DNA from 4 places in the Brevibacillus sp. genome. Region 4 is predicted to be linked to each of the others. Evidence: riboswitches for the same ligand, from Rfam matches in the RefSeq annotation. Region 4 holds a riboswitch; each other region holds the start of a gene.

Region 1 (3,945 bases), on a different contig from region 4:
ACCTCCGAAAGAATAAGAACTGCGCAGCATCAGCCAAATAAAGAACGGGCCTCCGCACAACGCCGTGATGATCCCGATAGGAAGCTCCTCCGGGGCAAAAGCAAGCCGGGCAATCACGTCCGCCCAGATCAGAAAAATCGCTCCCAGCAAGGCGCTGACAGGCAAGACGCGTCGGTGATCGGAACCGACGATAACCCGCACGATATGCGGCATCATCAAACCGACAAATCCGATCGCTCCGCTGATCGAGACGATGACTCCCGTGAGCAGGGCCGTAATGACCAACAGCAGCTTGCGAAATTGCACCGTGTTGACCCCAAGCGTCCCGGCAGACTCCTCGCCCATCAGCATCGCATTCAACGAACGATACTGCGCCAGCAGCACGATCAGACAAATGACCACGATCAATGTCGGGATGGTCAAATACTCCCACTTGCCGCCCGCGAGACTGCCGCTCATCCAGAACAACACCGAGCGGATGCCGTGTTCGTTTGGCGCAGAAAAAATGATCAGACTCGTAATCGCCGACAAAATCGCAGAAATGGCAATCCCCGCCATGAGCAAGCGCACGGTCGAGTTTTGCCCGCCGATTCGCGACAAAGTAAAAATAAGCAGGATCGAGACAAGCGCCCCTGTGAAAGCGCCAAACGACAGGGCGAATTGTCCGTACATGCTGAATGCTCCGAACAAAATCACCAAAGTCGCTCCAGCCGATGCTCCCGAGGAAACGCCTAATATGTACGGATCTGCCAGGGAGTTGCGAACGAGAGACTGAATCGCAACCCCCACAACAGATAGACCAGCCCCGACAACTGCCCCCAACAGGACGCGGGGAAACCGAATATCCCAGATAATTGTCTGCTCTCCTTTTGACCAATCCACTTCGATCCACTGATTGGTCAGCGGAAGATTCGATAAGGCAATTTTCCATACTGTCGCTGGTTTGATTTCCACCGAGCCGAGTGTTACCGCAAACGTAATCGAGACGAGCAACCCGATCAGCAGGGCAACGATGATGAAGGGCATCTTGATCTTATGCAGGGCCGTTCCCTCCTTAATTAAGCAGCCGTTCTTTATTTGAATTTATCCGGGTACAGTCCTTCGCCGAGGATTTTCAGCGCGATCGGTGCGCGTACCCCTTCGGAAGCTGCGGACAATGGCAATACAATCAAACGTTTGTTTTGAATCGCTGGCAAGTCAGCCAGTTCCTTTTTGGCGAGCAAAAACTCTTTCTTCTGATCAATCGTTTTGTCGCCGTAATCCACGACAACGATAACGTCAGGCTTGCGGTTCACGACTTCTTCCCAGCTCACGGTTGCCCAGCCTTTTTGAATGTCGTCAAACACGTTTTTGCCGCCTGCCGCCTTGATCAGGGCAGTCATGTAGTTGTTTGCAGCTGTGAACGGCTGATCTTCTCCGCTATCGTACACAAACACGCTGAGCGGCTTGTCCACGGTACCGATTTTGCTTGTCGTTTGTTCCATTTCCGCTTTCATTTTGCCAATCAGTTCGTTCGCCTTGTCTTCCACGCGGAAAATGCGGCCGATGTTTGCAATGTCAGCGAATACGTCGTCAATAGTCGGGCCCGGCTTGTTGGAAGACTCTTGCAGGTACGATTTGACCCCTGCTTTCTCCAACTCCTCCATCGAGCCTACACCTTTATCGCCAAAGGCGCTTTTCCAGCCTGCATACACAAAGTCAGGGTTGGCAGCCATCAGCACTTCTTTCGTCGGGTACTTGTCGGACAGCACAGGCACTCTGTCGTAGTCAGCTTTCAACTCAGGCAAAATTTGATCGTCCAAATACGCAGTCCCGGCCATTTTGTCAGCCAGACCGAGAGCGAGCATAATTTCCGTCACGTGCTGGTTCATGGTGACAGCGCGTTTTGGTGCTTCCGGATAAGTCATTTCGATGCCGTTGTTGACGATTGTCACTGGCTTGTTTTCGCCAGCGGCAGGCTGGGCAGCTTGCTCCGAGCCTGGCTTGGTAGCAGCTTGTTCAGGAGCTGCCGGTGTTGCGGAACCACACGCAGACATGAGCAGCATGATTGCAGTCACAGACGCGAACCAAAATCCTTGCAAGGCCTTCTTTTTCTTAGGTGTTTTATTCATTTGTTTTGTTACCCTCTCTTCTTTTCATGTTCTCTGTACGATGAAAACAATTGCTATGCAAATCGTAATTGTTACGAATTACATCTACACTATACGGAAAGCCGCTCCGTTTGGCAATACAGGAAATGGCATCTCCCCCTCTCCACGTGTTGCTGCCACGATGATACCCATAGAAAAAAGCACCTCCCAGTTTTCCAATCGGGAGGTGCTCGACATACGCAGACATATCTATAGAGCCAGCGTTTGTGGAGCGCCTTTTCTAAAGATTGCTTCTACATCTGTCCCATCCTCGTGGGTCGATTGCAAATGATCTCATGGCAGGTCTCCTGGCTCACGAATCAACATGCCTAGTTCCCTTCCCATTTTTCGTCTCGCGAAAAACAGTGGTTGCTGCGTACTAGGCACTCCTCGTTTACAGTGGCGGGACCGCGCCGGATTTTCACCGGACTTCCCTATTAAGCTGGCGGAACCAAACGATTCCAGCCAGCACCATCAGATTCATATGAAATTGTGTGTTTCGTGATCGTTAGCCAATCACAGTCAATTGTTTCGGGAACTTGCTCAATACTTCCACGCCTGATTCGGTTACGAGCACATCGTCTTCAATGCGCACGCCGCCTACTCCCGGTACGTAAACGCCTGGCTCGATGGTGAACACCATGCCCGGGCGAAGCGTTTCCTGATTTTGACCATGTACGGACGGATATTCGTGCACATCCATGCCCAAACCGTGTCCCAGTCGGTGCATGAAGTATTCGCCATAGCCTCGCGCGGCAATCAAGTCGCGAGCGGTCTTGTCGAGATGGGCAAAAGTCACGCCTGGACGAACCTCTGCAATCGCCGCCTCATTCGCCGCAAGCACTGTCTCGTAAATTTCGCGCAGTTGTTCGCTGACTTCCCCGACGGCAAACGTGCGGGTAATATCCGAAACGTAACCATCAGCTGCTACCCCGATGTCAAACAGCAGCAAATCGCCTTCCTGCACCTGGCGCGAACCTGGCGTTCCATGCGGCAATGCCGATTTTTCGCCTGCCAGTACCATCGTGGAAAAGGATGGGCCATCTGCTCCCAGACGCTTCATCTGAAATTCCAGCTCCGCGACAATCTCCATTTCGGTCTGACCGACTTTGAATTTTTTCAACGTCTCGCCAAGCGTATCTTCGATCAGTTGAACCGCATTTTTCAAACGGGCAACTTCATCTGCCGATTTGATCAGGCGCATTTCACGAAGCGGTTCTTCCACATCGGTGTAGCTCTGCGCACCGACGGCTTGTCCCATGGCTTCGAAGCGTTCTACCGTCATGTGGCTTTTCTCGATGCCCAGCTTGGACAAGCCCGCTGGCAACGCCTGCTTGAGAATCTCGTACGGATTGTCCGTATCCGTATGTGTAAGAATCGTCTGAACAAACGATGCTGCTGCCGCCGCTTCCCGATCAAGGGCAGGCACAATCAGCGAAGGCTCGCCTTGGGCCGGAATGATCAGCCCCATAAAACGCTCGTGCGGATCAGTAAAAAACCCGGTCAAATAGTAAACATGCTTGGGAGAAGTGATCAATACCGCGTCTAACTCATGGTTTGCCAAAAAATCGTGCAGCTTCGAAATACGCTCCTGGAACAACTGCGTCACCTTCTCTTTCGACAATATTCTACCCCTGAGAATACCATTTTCCTGCCTAAAAAAGAAGAGAGAAGCGGAAAATTCTCTCATGAATCCTCCAGCATATGCCCAAAGAAAATAAGCCAGCAGACGCGAAAAAAGGGGCAGCCTGGACGCTTGTGTCCCTACTGCCCTTCGCACTACAACTAATTTTTCATCCGTGGATCAAGCGCATCC
Region 2 (3,945 bases), on a different contig from region 4:
TCCGTACTTGATCGATAAATCCTTGACCTGCATGTACACCCGACCGTCCTCCTTATGCCCAGTAGTCCTTGCGCTTTTTCAACAGCAAATAGACGAAAAACGGGGCGCCAAACAACGCGGTGATGATGCCTACCGGAATCTCGATCGGAGATAATACCATGCGGGCCGCCGTATCTGACAAGAGCAACAGCAAAGCGCCCATCAGGCAAGAGCACGGCAGTAAAAATCGATAATCCGTCCCGATGATGATTCTGCTGATATGCGGTGCCACCAGCCCGATGAACCCGATAATCCCTGTGAAGGCAATCGTGACGGAGGCCATCAAGGTAACGAGCAAAAGGCACACCCAGCGGACTTGTTTGACATTGACGCCGAGCGTTCGCGCTACATCTTCGCCAGCGCATAGCGAGTTCAGGTCCCAGGCGTATTTCAGCAAAAGGACAAGCGAGATGATCACGAGCGGCAGCAAAATGTGCAGCACTTGCCATTTTGCTCCCCAAAATCCCCCCATGAGCCAGACGACCAAGTCTTTCAACGCTTCGTTGTTGGAAAAAAACTTCAAACCGGAAACGCCCGCCGAAAACAGTTGCCCAATGGCCACCCCCGCCAAAAGCAGTACGGTCGTCGAGCTGTTTTTGAGCTTGGCGATGCCGTAGACCGCGCCCACAGCGAGACAGCCAAACACAAAGGCATTAAGAGCGATCATCCACTGTCCACTCGAAACGAGGTTGATGCCAAACACACTCGTCCCGGCCACGATCGCCAATGCTGCTCCAAAAGCCGCTCCGCTCGATACGCCGAGCGTAAAAGGGTCTGCCAGCGGATTGCGCAAAATCGCCTGCATAATCGCACCGGCACATGCCAGCGAAACTCCTGTAATGATCGACATGACCATGCGCGGCAGCCGAATCTCGTATACGATGTAGGCGGTCATCTCATCGGAAGCGCGTCCGGACAAAATAGCCAAAAGCTCAGGCAACGCAACTTCTACAGCCCCTTGACTGACTGCGTAAAGCGTCAGCAACACCAGCAGGAGGAAAAGGCTTGTCAAAACGAGCAGCTTGCTTTTCACGCTCCCGTGATAGATGGCCTGGATCGGTCGCTGCACTGGCTTGCTCAGCGGTTGTCCTTGGCTGTCATTGAACATCTTTGAACGAATAGTGCCAAATGCCTTGGTATGGCACGCCTAACCATTTTTCAAAATACTCTTTGGCATACTGCTCGGGATCGATATCCTGGAATTTATCCGGGTACAAATATTTGGCTAGTTGGAGATTGCCGATATACCGCTTGTCCGATCCGACAAAGTTGGTGTAGAAAAAGTAAATGTCTTTGCTTTGCCCCGCCTTGAGCCGCGAAACAGATGTCGTGCTCATAATATGGCGCAGCGCTTCCTCAAACGGCTTCGTATCCTTCACATTGTAGCCACCCAGCCAGGTGCCGTGCAGGGTAATGACCTCCGGGTTGCGCTTGAGCACATATTCCTCGTCGACCATGATCGTAGTCGACGCCTCCGCCGGATTCCATTGCAAGTCGGCAGCGTCTTTCCCGCCAGCCAGAATCGTCGCGTAGCCTTCCCCTACTCCTGGCTTCCCGTCCAACGACTGGCTGGGGAAAATCCGGTAGCCCCCGTTCGTATTGAGAAATCCGGCTGACAAGGCAAGCACCTGTTTTTTGTCTTCCTCCTTGATGCCTGCCACCCGGTCCGCTAACAGCTTTTCAATCGAATGCTTCCAGGCGAGAAATTCGTCTGCCTTGTCCGATTTATCAAAAATTTTTCCGAGCAGCTTCAGCTCCTCATCCATCTGTTCCGGCAAATAGTTGTTCATTCGCACGACTTTGATTCCGGCTGGCTCCAGCTTTTCCTCCAGCGTCTTGTCTGGGCGATTCGTATAGGCGAAGACGATTTGCGGCTTCAAGCTGATGATTTGCTCCAGATTGATCTGCTTCGTTTCCCCCACATCCGGCTTGCTGTCAAATCCGAGGTACGGGTTATTTTTGACCGTCGTGTCGCCTGTAGCCAGCACGTACTGCTCGGCTCCCAGCAGCTTGATCGCTTCTGCCGTGTTGCGATTGAGCACGACCACCCGCTCTACTGGTAGCTTTACCGTGATCGCAGTCCCTGCGGAATCTTGAAAAGCAAGCTCCTGCTTTTCCTGCGGCACCGCCTGTTCAGTTTTCTGTTCCGCAGGCGTTGACGATGACGGTGAAGCAGCAGAGCAGCCAGTCACGACCAAAAAAATCGTGAGCAGGCCAAACAGCCATGCTTTGCCGATCCAGCTTTTCCGGTTCTTTTGCAGCATCGTTTCCACTCCCTATCTTTTTGTGATCAATAGAAAAGCCCCGTCCCGCCGGACGAGGCAAACGTGTAGAAGTAATCAGTCGACATCATGAATAAATAGACACAAGCTGTCGCAGCTTCTTCCTACACCTCACCTTTTCCGCGAAGGATTACGGGTGTGACAAACTAGGTAGGTCTCCTGGCTTTTGGCTCATCGCGCTCTTTCGTCTTCCCCGATGGTTATGCTCCACACCGAGTGACATGTTGGAAAGAGAACTCACCAATTACAGTGGCGGGACCGCTCGGGATTTTCACCCGATTCCCTGTTACCCCTTGCTCTCGCAAAGGCACCTAGCTGCCTGCTATTCTTGGCTGATTATACCATTATTTTCATAGGGAGGGGGGACCGTAAAAACAAATCGGCCGCTTCCTTCCCTTTTTTGCCTTCGCCCGAAAAAAATCCGCCGTTCTCAGGTGGTCGTATGGTTGTCGTATGCGATTATGGCCCGGTGCTTTCAGCAGTTTTAGGCAGTCGGCTCCACTTCATCCGCCACAGGCGTGCCAAACTGCTCTCCCCATTTGATCAAGTATTCAATCACGGGACGCAGTGCCTCTCCCCGCTCTGTCAGCTCGTACTCCACCTTTGGCGGAACGACCGGGTACACATGCCGCAGCACAATCCCCGACTCTTCCAGCTCCCGCAGCTGTTCCGCGAGCATTTTGTGATTCACGCCCATGATGTTTTTCTTCAGCTCACCGTACCGCTTTTTCCCGTTCAGCAGCTGGCAAATAATCGTCGTTTTCCATCTTCCTGCAAGAATGGAAACAGACAGCTCGATCGGACACTGAAACTGTTTGCCGTTTATTTGATAAATCACCTGTTGGTTCCCCATGGTTCTCACTTCCCTTTTGGTAAGTATTCAACGAAAAAGTGCGTACTTACTTTTTTACAGTGTATTCGGTAAGATCACTTTTGTAAAACACGATTTCAAGGAGGCCCTCATGGAAAAATTCGTTCAGGTTGGTCCCATAAACGTCGCATATGCAGTAGAAGGAAGCGGGCCTGCCGTGCTGTTGATCCACGGTACAGGAGGCAGTTACGAAGGCACGTGGGGCAATCTCGGCAAGGCGCTGGCACCTGACTTTACCGTCATCACCCCCAATTACAGCGGCTCGGGCAAAACGCAAGACGACCGCGAGCGGCTGGAGCTGGACGATCTGGTCGAGCAAAATGTGCAGGCAGTTATGCAGGAAGGCTTTACGCACTTTCATGTCGTAGGCTACTCGCTCGGCGCTGTCGTAGCAACGGCCATCGCCGCCAAATACCCGGAGCGAGTCCAATCGGTGACAGCGATCGCGGGCTGGGTAGAAAGCGATCTCGCTGTCGCCTATCAGTTCGATCTGTGGCAAAAGCTGTTCCGCCAGGATCGGGAGCTGTTCGCCCAATTCGCCATCCACACTGGCCTCAGCCCGGCGTTTTACAGCTCGTTTCAAACGTTGGAGCAGTTGCATGAGTTTACCGCCAATTTGGCTGCGACACTTGCCGAAGGTACTGGCAAACAGGCCGAACTTGACACTCGCATCAACCTGCGGCCTTTGCTTGGCAAAGTCACTGCCCCAGCACTGGCCATCGGCTTGACTTACGATCGCATGGTGCCTGTGGA
Region 3 (3,945 bases), on a different contig from region 4:
TGCCGCCCCTTTCATCCCGCACCTCGCGCAAGACCGCCATCAGGCGAGCATTTTCCGCACTTCCGCGAACCGCGATGCGCGCGTCATGGGCAGTCAGTCCGGGATACATCGCGCAATTGCGGATCAGCACCCCTTTTTTGCCAAGCCATTCTTGCAACTGGGCCGCCGGCAGCTCCCCCGGCGAGCGAACGAGCAAGAAGTTCGCCTCTCCCGGCCACACTTGCCATCCCAGCTCCTTGCCGACGAAGTCGAGCAATTTGGCCCGCTCTTCGGCGATCAGGCTGCGGGTTTTTCGCTCGTACTCCTGCTCCATCAGGCACAGTTCCCCCGCCAAAAGGGCCAGCGCATTCACGCTCCAACTCACTTGCTTTTGCCGCATGTTGGCGATCACGTCTGGATGGGCGATCGCGTATCCCAGACGCAGGCCGGGAATCGCATACATTTTCGTCATCGACCGCATCAAAATGACCCGCGGAAAGCTCTCCAGGCGACTCGCCAGCGTAAACTGCCGTTCTTCCGCCACGAAATCGAGAAAAGCTTCGTCCACGACCAGCCAGGTGCCTGTCTCTGCCGCCCAGTCCGCCATTTGCAACAGCTCCTGCGGCTCGTACAAGATCCCGGTCGGGTTGTTCGGCGAGCCGACAAATACGAGATCAGCCTGTTCAAACAGCTTGTACAGCTCGGCGCGATCCGGCTTGTAGCCGTTCTCTGCTTTTCCGTAGCAACCAATGACACGCGCGCCAAACTGCTCGGAAAGCTCTGCATATTCCGAAAAGCACGGATACACGACGCCGACTGTCTCTGGTTGCAGCCCGAGAATCGCCAAAGCCATCGCTTCCGCCGCTCCATTGGCTGGCAAAAGACATGCTTCCGGCAGTCCGAGACGCTTCGCCAGCGCCTTGCGAAACTCGCGGTGTCCCGGGTCCGGATAGCGCAACACCGCAGACAGCGAATCCAGCAGCATGTCCCTGACCCGTTCCGGCATGCCGAGCGGATTGATATTGGCGCTGAAATCGAGAAACTCTCCAGGCTTTACGCCAAAGCGTTGCGAGGCGGTCAGCAAGTCGCCACCGTGACCATACGTTTCCAGCACGTTCATTAAAATTCTACCCCCAGCACTGCTGGTATTCCTTCGTCATAGTAATGCTTGAGCGGCTTCATTTCTGTCACCAGATCAGCCATGTCCATCACTTCCTGCTTGGCGCTCCGCCCCGTCACGACCAGATGCACATGGCTCGGCCTGTTTTGAATCGCTTCCAAAACATCCGAAAGCGGCAGCACATCGTCAATGGGAAAACGGTCGATCGCCAGCGCGTTGTTCAGCTCGTCCAAAATCACGACGTCATACGCTCCCGAAGACAGCTTTTCCCGGGCAAAAGTCCACGCCTCCTTGAGCGCTTCCCGATGCTCCTCTGGCGTCTTCGTCCACGTAAAGCCTACGCCCTTTTGCACGATCTCGATGCCGAGCTTGTCAAAAATGATTTTCTCTCCATACGTCCGCTCAGGCGACTTGATGAACTGAATCATAATCACCTTTTTCCCCCGCCCGGTCGCCCGTACAGCCAGGCCCACCGCTGCTGTCGTCTTTCCTTTTCCGTCTCCGGTATAGACCAAAAACAGTCCACGTTTATTGCTCACAACGCACACCCCCAGATTGAAGTGAAGACCTTGCTGTCATTTTGACCCTACATACTTTTCAGGGCCCCCGTCAGTTACCTAAAAAAGGATAGTTTTCTCCAGCCCTTTTCAGGTACTTTTCGGGGACCCCATTGTCCAGTCCAAAAAGTGTCAGCGATTGCTTGTCAGGCGCACAAAAAAACGCTTTGTTTTCCAAAATCTAGAAGGAAAACAAAGCGCGGATAGCTGACAAAAACAATCCTCACCTCTTCCTTTGACCCGAAGGAAAACAGTGCATACACCAAAACAGGCAGGTTTCCTGGCTCAAGGATCATCACTCTTCTTCTCCTTCCCGCCTCGTAGTGGGGCAGTGGATGGCGCCGTTGCCAGGAAGAAGAGCTACTCTTTTACAGTGGCGGGACCGCGTTGGCATTTCACCAAACTTCCCTTTTAACCCTGTCTTTCACGAAATAAGCACTCGCAAAAACACAAGGACCTGTTTTCTATCCTATTCAAATGTCGTTCATTCATTTCAATAACACTCACTTGTTTTAATAATAGCAAATGCTACCGTGGATTCAAGCAAAAGCTGCAAATCGGAGAGGGGAAATGGAAAAACACGGAAAATCCGAGGGAGCGATTCTTGCAAACAACGAAAAAAGCCAGCCTGAGCTGACTTTTAAACTTCCCATCATTAACCAGCGAGGAAATCAGCCAAGATCACTTCCATGTCAAACGGGGTAATCCCCTCTTCCATGGAAAAAACCGTGTCTGCTTCCTCCATCCGGTCGGTAATCGTCCCTCTCGCCTGTGCGTGCAGGGTGAACAGCTCGTGCAAGGTCGGTTTCACAAGTGTCGTCAGCGCGCGGCCCATCCATTCGATGCCGCCGCCATTTGCCTCTACGTTGTTGACAAAGCGCGGATGCGAACGCAGCGCGATGTCCGTCCAAATGACTTTTCGCTCTGCCAGATCGAGAATGACCGGGAGGCAGATCGTCGAACGGGCAGCGATGTCGGCTTTATCCTGAACTGTCAACGGTTCAAAAACTTCGCCGGACTCGGGCTGACTGCGGATCATCCAGCCTGCGAAGCACTCCGGCAAATCGCAATACGGCTGGCTCGTAAACGAGTTCAGTGACATCACGACATAGCGCCCGCCGTATCGAAGCACTGACTCGATATCGACATCGATGAACTCGCACGCTCCGTTCGGCGCCTGTACGACATCGCCGCTATGGCAGGCGCGATACTTCGCGGACCGCAAATTGGTGTAGGACACATGCTCCATGTACGTCCACTTCTCGTCATACAGGACAGCGGACAAATCGATATCTACCCGCCCGGTAGGGACATCGTTGACGATCCCTTCCTTCCACCAGGTGAAAAAGCGGATCGTGCTCCCCTCGGGGATCGGCAGTCTGGAGCCGCGCGCTATCGTGCGCAACGCCTTGCTTGCCGATCTTTGGGAAAAAGGCACCAGTTGCTCGTGCAATTGCGGGTCGATATAAACTTTTCCGAGAGTAGGCAAGGCAGAAAAGCGCCGAATCAATACCTCGCGACATATCCCGGCTGCACGCGCGCGCTGTTCATCCGCCAGCTGCGGAAGCATATTGGGGATCGCCTGTACTTTTGCCACTTCTCCTTTTGGAAAGAACGTTCGCCACTCACCGTATCGCTCCCGCTTGTCAAAGTGATTCATCACCTGCAAAAGGACGGGGGTCGATACAGAAGTCGCTATCTGCTCAAAGGAGCGCAACACCTGATCGCCCGCTTCCGTCAAGCGGAGCATGTGATCCAGCCGTCGGGCAAATTCACCTGGCCGTTGCATCAGCAATCTGGTCGCTTCTTTTATATCGCACGCCAGGATCGCCAGCTCGACCTGACTGTTGAAAGTCTCGATGCGCCGATTGTTGCGCAAAATATCAAACGCTTCCGCTGCCCGCGGATAACGGTCTTTGTATTCAAAAGGATGCAAAATCTCCCCGAGGCGAATCCAGCGGTTTTTATAGCGCTGCATGTCTTCCGCCAGGTTCGGGCTTGCTTCCAGCAATCGAAGCAACAGCCTGCGCTCGGCCCGTCTGAACTTGCGAAACTTCGCAGGGGCAGCCAGGCTGACATCCCCGTCGGACAGAGCCGTCGCCAGTCGCAGAACATCTGTTGACGTCTTGCAATACTTCGCAAAAAAGTCAGGCGGCATTTTGTCGGCCCGAAGCAACACGCTCGCCACGACAGCGGCATTTTCCTTGTGCGGGATTTCCGGCGGCAAAGCTTCCGCAATCCCTTTGCAACCGTGAATCAAGCCTTTCAAGTCTTCCTTGTCCTGAGCGG
Region 4 (3,945 bases):
CATAATCATCAGCAAATCCGTAACGATGACCGGAAGCCGCAGCTTGCGCAACACCTGCAAAATCTCGGCAAACGGCACCGTAAACAAAATAAAGGAAAAGCAGGCAAGGCTGGCCATCGTTCGCCAAAACAGCACCCACACCTTGCTGATGGCGCTCGCTGGAACGTAAATCAAATAAGGGCCGACATGCCACGCCACTGCCATCTGAGTCACAGGAGCTGTCTCCGCCCTTGTCGCTTCCAACAGAAGTGCAGGCAAACCCAAAACAAAGAACGAGAGAGACAAAAGAAGAAATCCGAAATAGAAACGGACGGGAATACGGGCATATCCGATCACCCATACTCCCATCCAAATGCAAATCGCCATTTGCAACCACTCATGTCCTGTCAAAACGAGCAAAATCAACGCGCTCGCAAACAGAAGCTTGTGTTCCGGCGGCAAAAATCTCAGACGGTTTTGATACGAAAGAGAGTCAAGCTGCTGCCAGTTCATTTTTTGTTTTTATCCAGCCGACCTTTGTACAAGCCCATCGCATAGCCGACAATGCCCGCTCCCAATGCCGCTTGCACGGCAAACAGCAAGCTCTCCGTCTCGCCTCCTGGCGGTTCAAGCAGCGGCTGGAACCACGGCTCGTACGCAGGGGCAATCTCCTTGATCGCTTCCTCTGCCGCTCCGTCCGCTCCGCCGAACTCCGAGTCCTGCACCAAAAGCAACGGCACGATCGCAAGCACGACGACACCCAGGAGCAGCAGCCAGTTCATTCCTTTTTTCACAGCGATTCCTCCCGTTTCAGCAAGCGCAGCTCCGCCAGCTCTTTTGCATTGTAAGATTGAAGCCAGTTCCAGACGAGCACGGTCAGAAGCCCCTCGCTGATCGCCAACGTAATTTGTGTGATGGCAAAAATGCCAGCGAACTTGGCGAAAGAAGCCAATACCCCGCCAGACTCAGCCGGAAAAGCCAGCGCCAACTGAACAGATGTCACTACATAAGTCGCCAGGTCAGCAAGAGCTGCCGCAGCGAAGACAGCCAAACGTTGTCCTCCGTTGGCACGGACAATCAGGCGGTACACCCCGTAAGCCACCATCGGCCCGACAACCGCCATCGAAACGGCGTTGGCGCCAAGCGTGGTCAATCCGCCATGCGCCAACAGCAAGGCTTGGAACAACAGCACCAGACTGCCCAGCACAGACATCACCCACGGGCCGAACATGATCGCCCCAAGTCCTGTTCCGGTAGGATGGGAGCTGCTTCCCGTCACCGAAGGAATTTTCAAAGCAGACAGCACGAAAGCAAAGGCACCTGATACGCCAATAAGCAGCTTCATTTGCGGGTGTTCTTTGACGATTTTGTTTAACGAACGAATGCCAAGAATGAAGAACGGAATAAATACTACCCACCAGAACAACGCCCACGACAGCGGCAAATACCCTTCCATAATGTGCATCGCGTAAGAAGTTTGCGGTTCATTTACGAGAAAATAAAGAACAAAGCCCGCAATCAATAAACAGGTCGAGACAAAGCGTGATCGATTCAAGGCAACTTCTCCTCCTTTGCTGTTCTTTTTACCGTTTTTTCCAATCAAAAAAGCCCCATCCGATAGCAGACGAGGTATGCGCACAAAACAATAGACATGAACTTCTGTCCAATTGCTCCGTATTCACCGCTCCTTTCCGCGAAGGTCTCCAGGGTGTGGCAAGTAGGTAGGTCTCCTGGCTTTCAGATCGATGCGCTCTTTGTCCTTCCCCATATGAATATGAGTGGAACTTCATCAAAGAGAACTCCCTGATTACAGTGGCGGGACCGCTCGGGACTTTCACCCGATTCCCTGTTACCCTTCGTGCTTATGCACACAAAGGCACCTATTGCCGACAATATCCAATTGTTTGACAGTTCTTGCTTGTCCTACATTATTATACTCAATCGCCCAATCCAGCGTAAAGCTTATTATCAAAAGGCTCCTGCAACCGATGACCTTTTGGCGAATGTCATTGACTGCACGAGCCTTGTTTTTGGTTCTACGTTTTTGATTCTACGCTTTCGCGTCCACGCCAACCGCTTCGCTGATGTGGGAAAAGCCGTCCCGCTGCATCAGCTTGAGCAATTGCTTGTTGATCTGCTTCGAAATGCCAGGCCCTTGATAAATCATGCCAGTATAAACCTGAACCAGGCTGGCGCCCGCGCGTATTTTCTGATAGGCGTCTTCTCCGGTAAAAATGCCTCCGACACCGATAATCGGCACTTTGCCTCCGACTTCCTGATAAATCTCTTTCACCCACGCTGTCGATCGCTCTGTCAGCGGCTTTCCGCTCAAACCGCCCGCTTCCTCGGCGTACCGATGCCCTTGAACAGCTTCCCGCGACAGTGTCGTATTGGTGGCAATAATCCCGGAAATGCCTTCCGCCACAGCCCCTTGCACGACATCGCGCATATGCTCGTCAGACATGTCTGGAGCTACTTTGAGCAAAATCGGTTTTTTCTGAATGCCGCGCGCTTCCAGCTCAGCCGCTTTCTCGCGTATCGCCCGCACCAGCTGGCGCATGCTTTCTGTCTCCTGCAAGTCGCGCAAATTCGGCGTGTTCGGCGAGCTGATGTTAATGACGAAATAATGGCCGTACGCATAGAGCATGTCCAGACACTTGATATAGTCAGAAGCCGCTTCCTCATTAGGAGTGACTTTGTTTTTGCCAATATTGATCCCGATCGGAACATCGGAATAAGCGTAATCTACCAGATGCTGCGAAGCCAAATACGCACCGTGGTTGTTGAAGCCCATTCGGTTGATCACTGCTTCGTGTTCAGGCAAACGGAACAAGCGGGGCCTCGGATTGCCAGGCTGTCCCTGCGGCGTCAAAGTCCCGATTTCCACAAAGCCGAACCCGAGCGCACCGAGCGCATGATATACTTCGGCATTTTTGTCAAAACCGGCGGCGAGTCCTACCGGATTGGGAAAAGTCATTCCCCACAGCTTTGTCGCCAGACGCTCGTCCTTCAACTGGAACATCATTCTGAGCAAGCTTTTTCCCGGAGCAGAATCTTCCATCAGCTTCAAGGCACCAACCGTTTTTTCATGAATCTCTTCCGTATCCATCTGGAACAGATATTTTCTTATGAGCTTATACATCCCGGCTGCACTCCTTACTCCATTTTTACCTCATTGTAGAATACCACACTTTGTTTCTCGTGGGCTAACCTTTATACGCGATACATATTTCCAGTCGAGCAGACAAACTATAACAAAACCAGCGATTTAAAAGGGGACGTATGTTTCATGAAAGCAGACGGAAAAATCGGGATTGGCCAAGCGATCATGGTCATGATGCTCTCAATCGGAATAACCAACCATGTTACCCTTATTCCTCTGCTGCTCAGCAAAGCTGGGCGCGATGCCTGGCTGAGCGTCATTATTGGCGCCATCCCCTTTGCCGTTTGGGCATACGCCCTGTTTTTCATCAATAGACGGATCAGACAGATGTCGCTGTCCCAGTGGCTTCTTTTGCGATCAGGAAAAACCGTCCGGCATCTACTCCTCGCCCCGATCATCCTTTGCCTGTACTTGATGGCCCTCGTCAATTTAATCGATACGCAAACATGGACTACCGTCAACTATTTGCCGCAGACACCGGAATGGGTGACAGCGCTTGCCCTGATCATTTTGTGCGTGTTCGCCTCTTACGGCGGCATAGCTTCTGTCGGCATTACTTCCGGCATCCTGCTGCCTGCCGTTTCGTTATTGGGCATGTTCGTCGCGTTTGGCAACATTCCCAAAAAAGATTATACCCAGCTTTTGCCGCTGTTCCAGAACGGGCTTATGCCCACCCTGCACGCCATGGTGTTTGTAGGAGGAGGATTTACCGAGCTGTTCCTGTTGCTTTTGCTGCAACACCACATTCGCAAACCGCTTCGCGCCGTCCACTATATCATCATGATCGCGATCGTCCTGGTACT

Evidence for each region. A riboswitch is a leader RNA that binds a small molecule or an ion and turns the genes downstream of it on or off. The one in region 4 is predicted to bind cobalamin.
Region 1: another riboswitch for cobalamin. It lies ahead of DEP07_RS00400 (ABC transporter substrate-binding protein); the one in region 4 lies ahead of DEP07_RS14240 (energy-coupling factor ABC transporter permease).
Region 2: another riboswitch for cobalamin. It lies ahead of DEP07_RS22870 (ABC transporter substrate-binding protein); the one in region 4 lies ahead of DEP07_RS14240 (energy-coupling factor ABC transporter permease).
Region 3: another riboswitch for cobalamin. It lies ahead of cobO (cob(I)yrinic acid a,c-diamide adenosyltransferase); the one in region 4 lies ahead of DEP07_RS14240 (energy-coupling factor ABC transporter permease).

Annotation. Positions count from the first base shown of each region.
Region 1 is NZ_DOTK01000003.1:10,823-14,767, reverse strand. Features, by position in the region: gene DEP07_RS00405 (FecCD family ABC transporter permease) at 1-1,026, opposite strand, end outside; gene DEP07_RS00400 (ABC transporter substrate-binding protein) at 1,074-2,111, opposite strand; cobalamin riboswitch at 2,411-2,620, opposite strand; gene DEP07_RS00395 (M24 family metallopeptidase) at 2,638-3,729, opposite strand; gene DEP07_RS00390 (ABC transporter permease) at 3,915-3,945, opposite strand, start outside.
Region 2 is NZ_DOTK01000078.1:37,549-41,493, forward strand. Features, by position in the region: gene DEP07_RS22860 (ABC transporter ATP-binding protein) at 1-33, opposite strand, end outside; gene DEP07_RS22865 (FecCD family ABC transporter permease) at 53-1,108, opposite strand; gene DEP07_RS22870 (ABC transporter substrate-binding protein) at 1,137-2,303, opposite strand; cobalamin riboswitch at 2,454-2,651, opposite strand; gene DEP07_RS22875 (winged helix-turn-helix transcriptional regulator) at 2,806-3,174, opposite strand; gene DEP07_RS22880 (alpha/beta fold hydrolase) at 3,284-3,945, shown strand, end outside.
Region 3 is NZ_DOTK01000025.1:35,588-39,532, reverse strand. Features, by position in the region: gene cobD (threonine-phosphate decarboxylase CobD) at 1-1,099, opposite strand, end outside; gene cobO (cob(I)yrinic acid a,c-diamide adenosyltransferase) at 1,099-1,638, opposite strand; cobalamin riboswitch at 1,910-2,131, opposite strand; gene DEP07_RS05350 (TerD family protein) at 2,312-3,945, opposite strand, start outside.
Region 4 is NZ_DOTK01000045.1:188,596-192,540, forward strand. Features, by position in the region: gene cbiQ (cobalt ECF transporter T component CbiQ) at 1-492, opposite strand, end outside; gene DEP07_RS14235 (energy-coupling factor ABC transporter substrate-binding protein) at 489-773, opposite strand; gene DEP07_RS14240 (energy-coupling factor ABC transporter permease) at 770-1,534, opposite strand; cobalamin riboswitch at 1,683-1,878, opposite strand; gene DEP07_RS14245 (quinone-dependent dihydroorotate dehydrogenase) at 2,030-3,121, opposite strand; gene DEP07_RS14250 (GerAB/ArcD/ProY family transporter) at 3,269-3,945, shown strand, end outside.